Regions from separate parts of the Priestia sp. MDV22-iso46 genome, predicted to be linked through region 1. Evidence: riboswitches for the same ligand, from Rfam matches in the RefSeq annotation. Region 1 holds a riboswitch; the other holds the start of a gene.
The links. A riboswitch is a leader RNA that binds a small molecule or an ion and turns the genes downstream of it on or off. The one in region 1 is predicted to bind thiamine pyrophosphate.
Positions count from the first base shown of each region.

Region 1 (7,940 bases):
GTTGGGGATGTAGTAGCACGTGATGGATCTGCTGGAGATGGTCAAAAAGGAGCAGGGAAAGGTCAAGGGGCAGGTGACCAGGCTGGAGAAGACTACTTTGAAGCAGAAGTGTCTCTTATGGAGCTTCAAGAGGCTTTATTTGCTCAATTAGAACTGCCTAATCTTCAGCGAAAAGAATCTGATCAAATTGTTGTGGAACACATTGAATTTAATGATATACGACGTACAGGTTTGATGGGGAATATTGATAAAAAACGAACGATGATGAGCGCTTATAAGCGAAATGCAATGACAGGAAAGGCTGCTTTTCATCCTATTTATCCGGAGGATTTAAAATTCAAAACGTGGAATGAAGTTATAAAGCCAGAATCGAAAGCAGTCGTCTTAGCTATGATGGATACGAGCGGTTCGATGGGCATATGGGAAAAGTATATGGCAAGAAGCTTTTTCTTTTGGATGACACGCTTTTTACGTACGAAATATGAAACAGTGGAAATTGAATTTATTGCGCATCATACAGAGGCAAAAGTAGTATCAGAAGAAGACTTTTTCTCCAAAGGAGAAAGCGGAGGAACCATCTGTTCATCTGCTTACCGAAAAGCGCTTGAATTAATTAACCAAAAGTATGATCCGAGCCGCTATAATATTTACCCGTTTCATTTTTCAGATGGCGATAACTTAACTTCAGATAACGCAAGGTGTGTAAAGTTAGTAAATGAATTAATGAAAGTGTCAAATATGTTTGGATATGGGGAAGTGAATCAGTACAATCGACATTCCACTTTAATGTCTGCTTACAAAAATATTCAAGACGAAAGTTTTAGACACTTTATTTTAAAACAAAAATCAGACGTTTTTCACGCGATGAAAAGCTTTTTTAGAAAAGAAACAGAAGACCAGAAATATGCTTAACCTAAAAGGCCTAGACTTGTTATCTAGGTCTTCTTTATGCGGTTTATTCAGCTCTTCTTTGGAGATAGTAAAAGTACGACTTTATCCAAAAGGAGAATAAGTGAATGAACGAAAATATAAAGAGCGAAATGCAAAAACATCAACAAAATCAGCGGTTGAACGCAGCTGAGTTAGGTTACTTATGGGCGCAATATTTAGGTGATACGCTGTATGTATGTGTTCTTGGATATTTTCTATCTGTTGTAAAAGATGCCGAGATTAAGGAGCTCTTAAAAAAAGCCCATCAGATTTCACAAACTCATGTAGACGAATTGACGGAATTATTCATTTTGGAAAAAATTCCAATACCAGTAGGTTTTGGAGAACAAGATGTGAACAAAGGAGTTCCTGCTTTATTTGATGATATTTTTATGGCTATTTATGTAAATGAAATGGCAATTGGAGGTATGAAGAAATATGCCAGAGCCCTAAGCGCAGTGAGAAGGCAAGATATTTATGATCACCTGTCTCGATGTGTAAAAGAAAGCGACAGTCTTTTAGAGGATTCTAACCACGTTATTTTAAGAAAAAGCATGCTGATGAGACCTCCGGTTATTCCTTATCCGGTAAAAGTGAATTTTGTGGACCAGAAAACGTTTATATCACCATTTTTCTCTCAAATGCATCCTCTAACTTCTTTGGAGGTCACGGCTATTCAAGAAATTGTTAATACAAATGTATTAGGTAAAACGCTGATGCTGGCATTTAGTCAAGTAGCTACCACACAAAAATTACGCTCTTATTTTTTTGATGGAGTTAAACTTGCGAGTAAGCAAATCAAGCAATTCACTGAGTTATTGTCTGAAGCTGACCTACCAAGTCCGCGTCTGCTTGATGCATATGTAACCAACTCAACGATTTCACCGTTTTCAGATAAACTGATGATGTATCATACTTCCACAGCGGTGACAATTGCTATTGATAACTGCGGCGCTGGCTTATCTATGTCGTTCCGTTCGGATGTCGCAGTAGAATTTTCTCAGCTAATCGGGCGTATAGGGAAGTATGGAAAAGATGGAATTCGGATTATGATTGAGCAAGGTTGGATGGAAGAACCTCCAATGGCAACAGACCGTAAGAAGTTGGCGGAGAAATAATAAGGAGTATGTTGTAGATTATCATTAATTTTGCGGTATTGAAACATATATAGCTAAGCGAAAATAGATTGCTCTAGACCCACTTGAATGAGCAGTGATAAGATAAAAAAGCTGATTTTTCAAGAAGTAAGTCGAGGTGTGCAAATGAACAACAGTATAAGGGAGTCCATTGCCAAAAAAGTAGCATGGATTAGCGTATGGAGCAATATTGCCCTTACGCTAGGAAAAGTAATAGTAGGATGGATTGGAAATAGTGATGCTGTATTTGCTGATGGTATTCACTCTGCAGCGGACGTATTTGCCTCTATTATTGTCTTGTTGGTTATACGAGTAGCAAATAAACCAGCAGATGATGACCATCCATATGGACATGGAAAAGCAGAAGTGATTGTCTCAGGAATCGTAGGAATTATTTTATTGCTTGTATCATTTTATGTGGTATTTGAAGGAGTCGTTGGTTTATTCCATCCGGTTGAATCTCCAAATATTTTAGCCATGTGGATTGCTGTTATTTCATACATAGCAAAGGTATTGTTGTACCGTTATTCTTTAAACGTAGCGAAGCAGCACCACAGTAAGGCAATTGAGGCAATTGCATTTGATCATAAAGCAGATATTGTTGCTTCTATTGCAGCGGCAATTGGTGTTTTATTATCGATTATTGGTGATAAAATGGATGTTCAACTGCTGTTATACGGAGATAAAATAGCAAGTATCTTTGTTGCTTATTTAATTTTTAACATTGCCAGACAAATGATGGGAGAGTCTTTTCAAATCTTAATGGAAGGCAATATTGACGAAGAGCTACTGAAAGAACTTGAAGAAAGTATTTATGAATTTGAAGATGTGAAGCGGATTGATCGGGTTCGAGCAAGAGAGCATGGCCATTACATATTAGTTGATATACGTATTTCGATTGATCACTTTAAAACAATTAAGGAAGGTCATGATCTGGGACGAGAAATCAAAGCAACACTTATGAAAAAGCATGATAATATTCAGGAAGTATTAATCCATTTGAATCCTTATTATCCAGATTAAATAAGAAGCAGCGAAGTGTTATCTCGCTGCTTCTTATTATTTATAGATGTAGAAATTAATGAAATGAGTAGAATAAAATGATGAGGATTTTTATTTATAAAGAATCAAGTTTAATAAAATTGTATAAAGGGAATTGTATTTATTTATTGATGTGATAGGATAAAAAAGCATGTAAATGCATTCACTACGAATGAAAGCAGTGGACGGGTACATATAGATAATAATAAATGGTTTTGGGAGTCAAAGAAGGTGATGTTGAAGTGAATGTAAGCATCAGGTCAATCGTTAAAAAAGTCATGTTCATTCTATTTATTGCGTATACGGCAGTGGTCATTTATGCTACTCTCATACGGGAAAACGAACATGTTTACGGAAAAGCAATGAACTTGGATTTATTTAGCACGATCCGTCTGATGTGGGACAGCGGGAATATAATGCTCACTCTGACAAATATACTGGGGAATATCGTGATGTTTGCGCCGCTTGGAATGTTTATCCCTTTGTTTATGAAGTGGTTTGACGGTTTTATTCAAGTGTTTACGACAGGTTTCTTAATCAGTTTTCTGATTGAAATTTTACAGTACAAGCTAACGGAACGAGTATTTGATATTGATGATATCTTTTTGAATACGCTAGGTACATTTATAGGCTGGGTTATTATTAAAATACTATATTGGATTAAGAACATGCTGAAAGCACGTTTCAAAAAAAGATGAAATTGAGAGACGTAACGAAATTAATCCAATCTAAAGACGAACAAATGGGATTAAGGAGCTAGTATGGATAGCTTGTTACATCGCGGTTGATTTCCGTACAAGACTTCGCTTTCCGCGGGCGGTGAGTCTCCTCGTCGCTTACGCTCCTGCGAGGTCTCACTTATTCTGCTTTTCCCTCAGGAGTCTTCGCCTTGCCTTCCAATCAACCGCTAGAAATAACTATATGCATGAAATCTACGTTCACCCTACCAATGAAAAAATCCGAGCGAGCTGGATTCTTAATCAAGAATTCAACTCGTTCGGATTTTTCTTCAACTAAAATACTTTTGGCTCAGCCTCTGCTTGTTGTTGATAGAAACACTTAATGCAGCGTCTTACGGAAGAATGTGAGGATTCAACGATAATGTGCTGACAATTTTGCTGAACAAATAATAACTTTCGTTCAAGCTGTTTAATTTGTTCTTTAAGCTGTTCTACTTCATTATTGATAGATATTTGAACCACTGTTAACAAACTCTTTAGCTTTTTCTTTCATTCCTTCTTTTCTTACTTCGTGTACATCTTTTTCATTTTCTTGAGCCATGTTACGAATATCTTGAGAAATACGCATCGAACAGAATTTAGGTCCACACATTGAACAGAAATGGGCTGTTTTAGCACCTTCAGCGGGAAGTGTTTCATCGTGATATTCTTTTGCGCGCTCTGGATCTAGTGACAGGTTAAATTGATCATTCCATCTAAACTCAAATCTTGCTTTAGACAGCGCGTTATCGCGTTTTTGTGCTCCTGGATGGCCTTTTGCTAGGTCAGCGGCATGCGCAGCAATTTTATAGGTGATAACGCCTTCTCGAACGTCTTCTTTATTCGGAAGTCCTAAATGTTCTTTTGGCGTTACGTAGCAAAGCATAGCTGTCCCAAACCAGCCAATCATTGCAGCCCCAATACCTGATGTAATATGGTCATAGCCTGGAGCGATGTCGGTTGTAAGCGGTCCAAGAGTATAGAAAGGAGCTTCCTGGCATATTTCCATTTGTTTATCTACGTTTTCTTTGATGAGGTGCATAGGAACATGTCCAGGACCTTCAATCATAACTTGAACATCGTGTTTCCAAGCAATTTTAGTTAATTCACCAAGCGTTTCTAATTCACCGAACTGTGCCTCATCATTAGCATCTGCAATGGAACCAGGACGTAGCCCATCGCCAAGCGAAATAGAAATATCGTATGCTTTACAGATTTCACAGATTTCTTCAAAGCGAGTATATAAAAAGTTCTCTTCATGATGAGCTAAACACCACTGCGCCAAGATGGATCCTCCGCGTGAAACAATACCTGTCGTACGTTTGGCTGTCAGAGGAATATAGCGTAAAAGAACACCTGCGTGAATAGTAAAGTAATCAACACCTTGTTCTGCTTGTTCAATTAATGTATCGCGATATGCTTCCCACGTTAGATCTTCTGCTACGCCTTTTACTTTTTCAAGCGCTTGGTAAATAGGAACGGTCCCTACAGGAACAGGCGAGTTGCGGATAATCCATTCGCGCGTTGTGTGGATATCCTTTCCTGTTGATAAATCCATAATTGTATCGGCTCCCCAACGCGTTGCCCATGTCATTTTTTCTACTTCATCTTCAATAGCTGAACGAATAGCTGAATTTCCGATATTAGCATTAATTTTCACGTGGAATTTGCGGCCGATAATCATCGGTTCGCTCTCAGGGTGATTGATATTATTAGGGATAATGGCACGCCCTCTTGCTACTTCTTCACGCACGACTTCAGGATCCATCTGTTCACGAATAGCGATAAATTCCATTTCGGGTGTGATGATTCCTTTTTTCGCATAGTGCATTTGCGTTACATTTTGATTTTTTTTCGCGCGCAACGGTAAACGATTAGTGATAAAGCGCTCGTACTGATCTCTTGGATCACCATCATAATACCCGTTATCCTGTGGCTGAACCGTACGGCCTTGATATGTTTCTACATCATTTCGTTCTGCAATCCACTTTTCGCGCAGAGCCGGTAATCCTTTTTGTAAATTAATTTCATAACAGGGATCTGTATAAACACCGCTCGTGTCATATACACGTACGGGACTATTTTCTTCTTCACCAAAAGATCCTGTAGTAGGAGACTGATGAATTTCACGCATAGGCACTTTAAGGTCTTCTCTGGATCCTTGGACATATACTTTGTGACTGTTTGGAAAAGGCTTTTTCATAGAAACTGATACATTTTGTTTTGACATTACATATTCCTCCGGTTTCGCATAAAGTGTAGCTATACCGAACCATAAAAAAATCGGGTTCTGTGATAGACAGAACCCGATGGAATAGGCGAAAAAAGAATAAACATATACTATTCTTTTCAAGACTACTTCCCTCCGCTGGTATAACCCAAATCAGGTTCAAAGGGTTAAAGAGTTTTATTGCACTCTTCTCTCAGTCTGAGCTATCAGACACCCCTAGTAGAAATAACATTCAAATTATTCAATTTACGGCTTAAGTTTACCATCATTCGGTAAAAAATCAACCCTTAAATAAAAAAAGCTAGATAATTAACGTTGTCTAGCAGCATCGATTGCAATCACAATAGCTGTAATAATATGCATAACAAACCCTAAAAATGGAATCCAAGCAACCAGTGAGGTAACAATTCCTAGTATGTTTCCATACGCAGATAACCCTCGTCTATTAGCTAAAATGAGCGTGATAGCATGAAGAATAAATCCAATAAAAAGAGGAGTATAACTAAAGCCCATAACAATCCCCGCGCCAATTAAAGGAATTCCCAGCAAGGCTTCATACCCAGCAGTGACCCATTTCATTGTACGTACATTTCCATTCATAGTAAAAAGCCTCCTAAAAAAGATACTACTATATACGAGAAAAGAGAGAAAAAAGTTTCAAATTACTTAGGGGATATGTCGTATAAGCAAGCACTAGTTGATTAAAATGATAGATGACAGTAAAGGGGATGGAAAAAACATAATAATTTAGTCATTTTTTCACACCAAAGAAAAATAGTCTAGATGATTCATTTTTAGCTAAGGGACCGGAATTTATACCGAACATAGTGACTGATTTCTAAAAAAAATAAAAGCTGATATCGTGTTTTTTGATTATAGCATGTAAGGCTTTTATTACAAATTATTAAAGATTCTTATCTTTTTGCAAATACACATTGTATTTCATAGTTTTAACAATTATGATAAAAAAGCAAGTGTCAAAATAGGAAAATAGTTGAGCATGTAAAACGAAGCGATAAGCTTATTAATTTGAAAGAAAGGCAAGGTACATAGCTTTATGTGGGAAATTATTGTAGCAATCATTTTAGGGATTGTAGAAGGTTTAACAGAGTTTGCTCCTGTTTCGTCAACTGGGCATATGATTATTGTGGATGACCTGTGGTTAAATTCAAAAGAATTATTTTCATCTCCAGTAGCTAATACATTTAAAATTGTTATTCAGCTAGGGTCGATCTTAGCAGTAGTTGTTATCTTTAAAGATCGTTTTATTAATTTATTAGGATTAGGAAAAAAACCAGCTGCTCCAATTGGACCGACAAATCGCTTGAATTTAATGCAGGTAATTGTTGGTCTGTTACCCGCAGGAGTGTTAGGATTTTTGTTTGACGATTACATTGATGAACATTTGTTTTCTTTAAATACGGTGCTAATTGGCTTAGTAGTCGGAGCTGTATTAATGATTCTAGCAGATTTGTTTGGACCTAAACGTCCGCGTGTAGAGACGGTGGACCAAATGTCTTATGGACAAGCACTGGGTATAGGGCTGTTTCAATGTATTGCTCTTTGGCCAGGTTTTTCTCGTTCAGGCTCAACGATTTCAGGAGGGGTTCTTCTTGGAATGAGCCATAAGGCAGCCGCAGATTTTACATTTATTATGGCAGTGCCAATCATGGCAGGAGCAAGTGGACTTTCATTGGTTAAAAACTGGCAGTATTTCACATCAGATGCACTACCGTTTTTTATTGCTGGTTTTATCAGCGCCTTTATTTTTGCGCTGGTATCTATTCGCTTTTTCCTGAAATTAATTAATCGTATCAAATTAGTACCATTTGCACTATATCGAATTGTTTTAGCAGCTATTCTATATTTTGTATTTTTATAAAA
Region 1 covers NZ_JBZVWT010000019.1:21,098-29,037, reverse strand. Annotated here, with positions in the region: gene yhbH (sporulation protein YhbH) at 1-912, shown strand, start outside; gene AC4NPH_RS30105 (DUF3231 family protein) at 1,017-2,048, shown strand; gene AC4NPH_RS30100 (cation diffusion facilitator family transporter) at 2,193-3,089, shown strand; gene AC4NPH_RS30095 (VanZ family protein) at 3,350-3,805, shown strand; gene AC4NPH_RS30090 (hypothetical protein) at 4,121-4,309, opposite strand; gene thiC (phosphomethylpyrimidine synthase ThiC) at 4,287-6,056, opposite strand; TPP riboswitch at 6,170-6,284, opposite strand; gene AC4NPH_RS30080 (hypothetical protein) at 6,366-6,656, opposite strand; gene AC4NPH_RS30075 (undecaprenyl-diphosphate phosphatase) at 7,114-7,938, shown strand.

Region 2 (7,940 bases), on a different contig from region 1:
TTAATGCCCATTTTGACAGCCATGTATGATTGGGGTAAAAATTACCGGGATACAGTGCTGATCAATCAAGAACAAAAGGCGGAAACGTTAATTAAATGATGGAAACTACTCCTTCTATTCCATAGTTTTTATTTTTTTATGCGGATGATGTTACTCAATGTCATCCGTATTTTTAATGAAAATTAAGCGGTTACAAGACTGATATGTCCATTAGTATACTTCTGTATACTATCATTTCCCACACTATTTGTGGGAAAAGTGCGTACTTTTAAGAACCTCAAACTGCGGGTACAATAACTACACCAGCTGCTTTTTATGTAAAAAAGCACAAAAGGTATTTATAGATTTCTGTAAGGAGTGGAGTAGAATGGAATTACAATTAGCATTAGATCTTGTTAATATCTCTCAAGCAAAAGAGGTAGTAAAAGAAGTTGAAGAACATATTGATATCGTGGAAATCGGTACGCCCGTTGTAATCAATGAAGGGCTTCGCGCCGTTAAAGAAATTAAAGAAGCATTTCCTAATTTAAAAGTATTAGCTGACCTAAAAATTATGGATGCAGCTGGCTATGAAGTACAGCAAGCTTCTCAAGCTGGGGCAGACATCATTACCATCTTAGGTGTTGCTGAAGATATGTCAATCAAAGGTGCAGTTGAAGAAGCCAAAAAACAAGGTAAAAAAATTCTAGTCGATATGATTGGTGTAAAAGATATTAAAGGACGCGCAAAAGAGCTAGACGAATTTGGCGTTGACTATATCTGTGTACACACAGGATACGATCTTCAAGCAGTTGGCCAAAACTCTTTTGAAGATTTAGTAACAATCAAAAGCGTTGTAAAAAATGCAAAAACAGCCGTTGCTGGCGGCATTAAATTAGAATCTTTACCTGAAGTAGTAAAAGCACAGCCTGATCTTGTTATCGTTGGCGGAGGAATCACGAGCCAAGACGATAAAAAATCAGTTGCTTCTCAAATGAAAGAGCTTATTACAAATTAAGGAGCTTTCTATGCAGACGAGCGAACATTTAAAAACGGTTATGAATGAGCTTTTACAAACAACAGCTCTAATCGCTGACGATGAAGCTGAACAGCTTGTAAATGGCATCATCTCATCTAAAAAAGTGTTTGTCACAGGAGCAGGCCGTTCAGGCCTTATGGGCAAGTCGTTTGCTATGCGTATGATGCATATGGGCATTGATGCTTATGTCATTGGAGAAACCGTGACGTCCACTTTCACGCAGGATGATTTATTAATCATCGGATCAGGTTCTGGCGAGACGAAGAGCTTGATTCCTATCGCTCAAAAAGCAAAAGAACTTGGGGGAAAAGTTGGAGTAGTCACAATTTCTCCCGACTCCACGCTTGGCAAGCTGGCTGACTTTATCGTGAAGCTGCCCGGTGCTCCGAAGGATCAAGAACAAAGCAGTTATCAAACAGTGCAGCCTATGGCGTCACTGTTTGAACAAACGCTTCTTCTCTTTTACGATGCGCTGATTCTTCGCTTCATGGAGAAGAAAGAACTTGATACCCATACAATGTACGGAAAGCATGCAAATTTAGAATAAAAAAAGGTCTTGCCTAGGCAAGACCTTTTTGTTTTGAAACCTTATACTGAACATGCCGAAATGTTAACTTATCTCACATAGAAACTAAATGTACTTTATCATTATTTACTTTTTTCAAAAGCCCTATTCGAATTTTTGTGCATCTCCATAAAAGGGCTGCTCTGCAACTTTAATCGATTCTGTGGGGCATCCTTCGCACGCTTCCATCATCTCATCTTGCTGATGTTCAGGAACTTCTTTTGTTCCTTCGTTGTTATCTAACACGGCATAAGCAAGACCTTCTGAATCATAATCATAAAGATCTGGTGCGCTTCCTCCACATGCTCCGCAAGCAATACATGTTTCCTTATCTACTATCGTAAAAGCCATAAAAAAACCTCCTTTACCTTTTCACTTTCTCGTTCAGAAAGTTACGTTCAGTATAAGAAGGTTTTTTTAAATTTGTCCTAAATTATTTACTTGGATTCTCCGATATTCTCAAACATTTCATCTACATTTGGCTTTTTCTTAATTAATCCCGACTCTTTTAACCAGTCCACATTTGACTGCCATGATTCTTTCGTTTGACTGCCAAATCCGTGTTCAGACTTCATTTTCGGAAGTAAAATATTCAAACTTTTTGTTTCCACGTCTTTTTCAAGAGGAAAGTTTGACTTATCTTGGTTATCTAACAAAATTTGAAGTGAGTCTTTTGGATGCTTCTCTGTGTACTCATACCCTTTTGTCGCAGCACGCCAAAACGCTTTAATCGTATCAGAATCTTTTGCCCACGTTTGATCCCCAGTAACTGCCACTAGCTCATAATAAGATGGTACACCGTAATCTGAAGGATCAATGTCAACCGTTTTGTATCCTTTTTTATGAAGCAATGGTACTTCGTGGTTAATATACGCACCTATTACGGCATCTACTTTTTTACTAATCAGCGATGAATTCAACTCAAATCCTACGTCTACTAGTTTTACTTTATTAGGATCTCCTCCATCGCTTTTTACCATTTTCTTTAGAACAGACTCGCTTAATGGTGTTCCGCTGTAGCCTACTACTTTTCCTTCTAAATCTTTAGGACGCGTAATACCGCTATCCTTCAGCGCCACAACTCGGTTTAACGGAGACCTTACAATCGCTCCTACCGACTTTACCGGCACATCTTCATTTGCTCGTGCCATTGCTACATCAGGCTGATAGTAAAGGCCGAGCGTAACTTTCCCCGCAGCTGCTAAATTAAGCGAGTCTGTTGGATTAGCAGGAAACTGTACTTTTACATTCAGCCCTTCTTTTTTAAAATATCCTTTTTCTTGTGCAGCGTAAATGAAGCTGTGCACTGCATTTGGGTACCAATCAAGCATAATTGTAACGTCTTTTAATTTTTTACTGTCACCAGCTTTATTTTCCTTGTCTTGGCCGCAAGCAGCGAGCATCAAAACAAGCATCAGGCTTAACCCAATCGCAAACCATTTTTTCATTCTGTTTTCCTCCACTTTAATGAACGTTTTTCGAAACCTACTACAATAATAAAGAATAAAATACCAAGCGCGGATAAAATCACAATTGGTGCAAATACACCAGCTGCATCAAACTGTGTCATCATGCGACGACTGAAATATCCTAAGCCTGCTTGTGCACCTAACCATTCCCCAATGGCAGCACCTATTATACTAAAGGTAACCGCTACTTTGAGCCCTGAATAAAAATGAGGCAGTGCAGAAGGAATGTTCAACTTAAAGAAAATATCTTTTTTTGTTGCTCCCATCGTTAACATGAGTTCTTTTAACTCTTTGTTTGTGGAACGAAGCCCGTCGAATGTGCTAACCGTAATAGGAAAAAAAGTAATTAATACGGTCACAATCACTTTGCTCCAAATGGAGTAGCCAAACCAGAGAACAAATACAGGAGCAATGGCAATGGTCGGGATCATTTGCGACGCAATAATAAGCGGATAGAAAGCACGCTCAATAAGCGGACTCCAATTCATCCACACGGCCAGCAGAACCCCTAGCACAACGGATATAAGCAGCCCAATTACGACAATAGATAACGTAGCTGGCAAATGCTTAAACAATAAATCCATTCGCAAATCCCAAAGCTTTGTTAAAATACCGGTGGGCGTTGGTAAAATGAACGGATAGTTTACAATGCGTGCTCCAATTTCCCAAGCAGCCAGTAAAATGACTACTAATATCACTGAAGCTCCGTACTTTTTCATGTGTTCACCTTCGATCTAAGCTGTTCAATTAAATAATCTTTCACGTCAAGCACACGCTGTTGATTCAAATCTTTTTGCGTTCGAGGTCTGCTAAGCGGCACTTGAATCTCTTCAAGATGACTTACCGGCTTGTCTGAAAAGATAAAAATACGATCTGATAAAAAAAGCGCTTCGTTTACGTCATGAGTGATAAATAAGATGGTGTGTTTACGCTTTTGCCATTGTTCAAGCAGCCATTCCTGCATCGATAGACGCGTAATGGCATCAAGCGCACTGAAAGGCTCATCCAAAAGCAGCACGTTAGAACCGCTTAATACCGTTCGCAGAAAAGAAACACGCTGCTTCATCCCTCCGGATAAATCACTTGGAAAACGGTTTTCATACCCTTTTAACCCAAACTCTTCGAGCAGCTGAGATACTTGCCTATGAGCACTTGCCTTTGACACATTGTGAAGCTCAAGAGGCAGTGCTGCATTGTCTAGAATCGTGCGCCACGGAAGAAGCAAATCTTGCTGCGGCATGTAGCCTACTTTTCCAAGACGTTTTTCGTAAGACTGTCCGTTAATCATGATATCGCCTTCACTCTGCTGTTCAAGACCTGTAATGAGACGAAACAACGTACTTTTTCCAGATCCGCTTGCTCCAACGATACTTACAAACTCGCCTTCTTTCACGTCTAAATTTAATGATTTTAAAATCGCTTGATCACCGTTTTTGTACGTAAAACTTACGTTTTGAAAAGATAACACAGACTTATTCATAAATTGGCCACATCGCTTCGTTATAAGCCATATCCCAGAACATATACTCAAAACGCGTTGTGTTTAAGAAAATTTCTTCGAGCTTTTCTAACTCCGCTTCTGATTTGTCTTCAGTAAGTGAGTCAAATAAGTTGATACACCACGTCGCTAGTTCTCCAAATTCTTCTGAGCTGTACATTTCAATCCACTCACGATAAAACTCATTGTTAGCTCCAGGCTTTTCACTGAGTTCTTTTCCTATTTCCCAGTAGCTCCACATACAAGGCAAAAGAGCCGCCACTAATTCAGCCAATGTTCCGCTTTGACCAACGTGCAGCATATAGTGTGTGTATGCAAGCGTTGTAGGAGATGGCTGCGCTTTTTCTAATTCTTTTTCGCTGATTTCAAATTTCTTGGCATACTCACGGTGCAGGCTCATTTCTTCGTTTAATGTAGAATCTAAAAGTGCAGCAAATTTCCCCATCGTTTGAACATCGGTAGCTTTCATGGCTCCAATCGCAAATAATTTAGCATAATCAATTAAGTAAAGATAATCTTGAATCATATAAAAGCGAAACTTCTCCTTTTCAAGCGTTCCGTCTCCCATCCCCTCTACAAAGGGATGATTATGATTTTGGCGCCAAATCGGCTGCAGCTTTTCATATAATCGTTCACTAAATTTCATGATGATCACTCCTTATGCGTATGCAGCCACGTATAAATGAACTGCACCATCACTTTTGTATATTGAATAAGCTGATTGATATCTAATTGTTCGTTCACAGCATGTGCATTTGCTAAATTCCCAGGACCGTAAATAGCTGCTGGAATACCCGCATCAGCTAGCCAACCGCCATCTGTTACGCTAGTTGACACATCAATTGGAGGCTTTTTCCCTTCAATTTGTTCGTGAGTATGTGCAAGCAGCTGCACTCCTGCATGACCTTCATCAATTTCTAATGACGGAAAGATTTCTCCTCTGTCTTCAATCATTGATGTGCCTCCCCATTCAAAGGTTGGCAGATTATCTTTTAACCATGGATCTGCTTTTGCAATAGCTAAAATGTATTCTTCCACTTCTTTTGATACTTGGTCGTATGATTCATTAGGATAATAGTGAACGGTGATCCACAGCCTGCATTCATCTGCAATAAACGCAGCATGCCTTCCGCCTTCGATTACTGCTGGGTTAATCGTGTTTGTTCCTGGCAAAAATCCTGGATAGCTCTTTGTAACAGCCCAGTGGCGCTCCAATTCTTGTAGCCCTCCGATCACTTTTGCCATCTTTTCGATAGCGCTCGCAGCTAACAGCCCTCCTCCAGCATGAATCATGCTTCGGCGTGTACCGTCATGATAGGTTTTGCTGCTTTTTATCGTAATCCATCCTGTGATTACTCCGCCTTGACCTTGAATATGTAAATCACTCGTATCGGCTACAAGCGCAAAGTCAGCTGTATATCCTTTCTGACAGCATTGCAGCGTACCTGCTTCTCCCACTTCTTCTCCTACAACGGATTCAAAAATCAAGTCTCCCGGCAGTTCAATTTCTGCTTCCGTTAAAAGCTGCACTGCAAATAATGCTCCTGCCAAGCCGCCTTTCATATCAGCAACTCCGCGTCCGATTATCATATTGTCTTTTACCACAGCTTCAAACGGATTTGTCTCCCACTTTTCATTTTCTTGTACCTCAGCAACATCCATATGCCCGTTAATAATCAAGCTTTGATAGTCAGCTGATTTTTGTCCTTTTAACGTACCTACTACGATGGGATCGTTGGAATATAAGTCCCACATATCGATGGAAAAACCGCAGTTTTTAAGGAAATCCGCTACGTATAGCTGCGCTTCATGAGAATTTCGTGCAGGAGGCGCCGGCGTTTTATATGAAACAAGCGTTGTTAATAACTGGATTAGCTCCCCTTTGCGCTCCTCTACCTGTTTGACAAGCAAATCAATTGTTTCTTCCATGTATGACACCTTCCTTTATGCATAAAAAAACACTTCTTTCGCAGGAAAGAAGTGTTTTTGTTTATATACACAAAATTATTATAACGAGTTCGTAAGGAAATCCCATACAAAACATCCATTACAATACCTCTTTCCTACGCTAGTATTACCTAGTTCAGGTTATAAGGGTTAAGACTTCTCGTCTCTCTCAGCTTCGAAAGCACCCCTAGTGGTGTTGTATCTCTATGAAATTAAACTATTATCATATGTTTACCTTTAATAGTTTTATCATAGTAAAGCGGTTTATTCAATAGAAAGGTTCATGATTCAGCAATGAAAATAGTTTCCTTTTTAGTAAAATAAAAAGCACACACCTTTTTTAAGCAGTGTGTGCTCTTTACTTTTATAAGCTTACTAGTTAGCTATCGGCTTTTTTAAAAATACACGATTTTTCCATTTAGACAGTGACAAGCTCAAGTTTTCGCCCCGGTCTCACTAATGAAAGTAGCTCATGATCTTCCTCTATCACATACCCAATCACGTTAACATTAGCACTTGCAGGCAAATTCGTTTTAGCTATTTGAACCTCTCCTCTGTAGCGTCCGTAGCCATCATTGTCCATTGTAATTGCTCCGATTCTGCGTTCTACTGTACGAAATGGCGGCACTGGTTTTACAGATCGAGTATCAACCAACCGCAGAACGTCTCTTGATACATCCGGACGCACGCTGTACGTTCCCTCTATATGAAGTGAACGAATGCGCAGCGGAATAATGCGGTTTTCTTGATATCGAACTAAACGCTTTAATAAACTTGAACCGGCGTATGGATCTCCAATATAAACCTCCGTTACTCCGCATCCGTATAAATCTACTGCAGAGGTAAAAGGACATCTATTACGGTCTTTTTCTCTAGTAGGAAGACCTTGATAAACAGGGCCTCTTTTTTCACCTTCTCCAGGAATATAAGCGCAGACTGGGATACGAAGTTCATTAAATAAATCTGTCTGCTGGTGAAAAAACGTTTCTTCAAGTCCTGTTTCAGGCCGCGGATAAAAATTATGCCATGCAAGCAGCTGATGATGATGAAGGCCTGCAGATAACAGCGATTCTATTTCTTGTTTGGATAACGTACTTGCATTAACAGCAATATAAAATTCATTCGCAAGCGAAAGAGTTTCTTTTACACTAAAGCCATCGTCTAGTCTAATACCCGATACGCCAAGTGAAGATAGCGTCATAAGGCTTTCAATATCTAAATGAACCGGCGTATGCTTGGATACGTCTGCATACACGCTTATTCCACAATCTCTAGCCACATGAAGCAATTCTTTTGCCCGTTCAGCCAAATCTCCTTTTTCTTCTGGAATGTGAAGCGAAGTGAATGCGCGTGTAACTCCGCATTCACTCGCTTCTATTAATCTTTTTTTGGCATCACTATCATTTAAATAAAACGAAATACCGATCATTCAAACTCCCTCGC
Region 2 covers NZ_JBZVWT010000001.1:2,073,356-2,081,295, forward strand. Annotated here, with positions in the region: gene hxlR (transcriptional activator HxlR) at 1-99, shown strand, start outside; gene hxlA (3-hexulose-6-phosphate synthase) at 368-997, shown strand; gene hxlB (6-phospho-3-hexuloisomerase) at 1,008-1,565, shown strand; gene AC4NPH_RS10540 (ferredoxin) at 1,689-1,934, opposite strand; gene AC4NPH_RS10545 (ABC transporter substrate-binding protein) at 2,021-3,031, opposite strand; gene AC4NPH_RS10550 (ABC transporter permease) at 3,028-3,771, opposite strand; gene AC4NPH_RS10555 (ABC transporter ATP-binding protein) at 3,768-4,532, opposite strand; gene tenA (thiaminase II) at 4,525-5,196, opposite strand; gene AC4NPH_RS10565 (acetylornithine deacetylase) at 5,202-6,479, opposite strand; TPP riboswitch at 6,594-6,696, opposite strand; gene AC4NPH_RS10570 (MupG family TIM beta-alpha barrel fold protein) at 6,916-7,926, opposite strand; gene AC4NPH_RS10575 (PTS transporter subunit EIIC) at 7,923-7,940, opposite strand, start outside.
Region 2: linked by a shared signal. The riboswitch ahead of AC4NPH_RS10565 (acetylornithine deacetylase) and the one ahead of thiC (phosphomethylpyrimidine synthase ThiC) in region 1 are both predicted to bind thiamine pyrophosphate.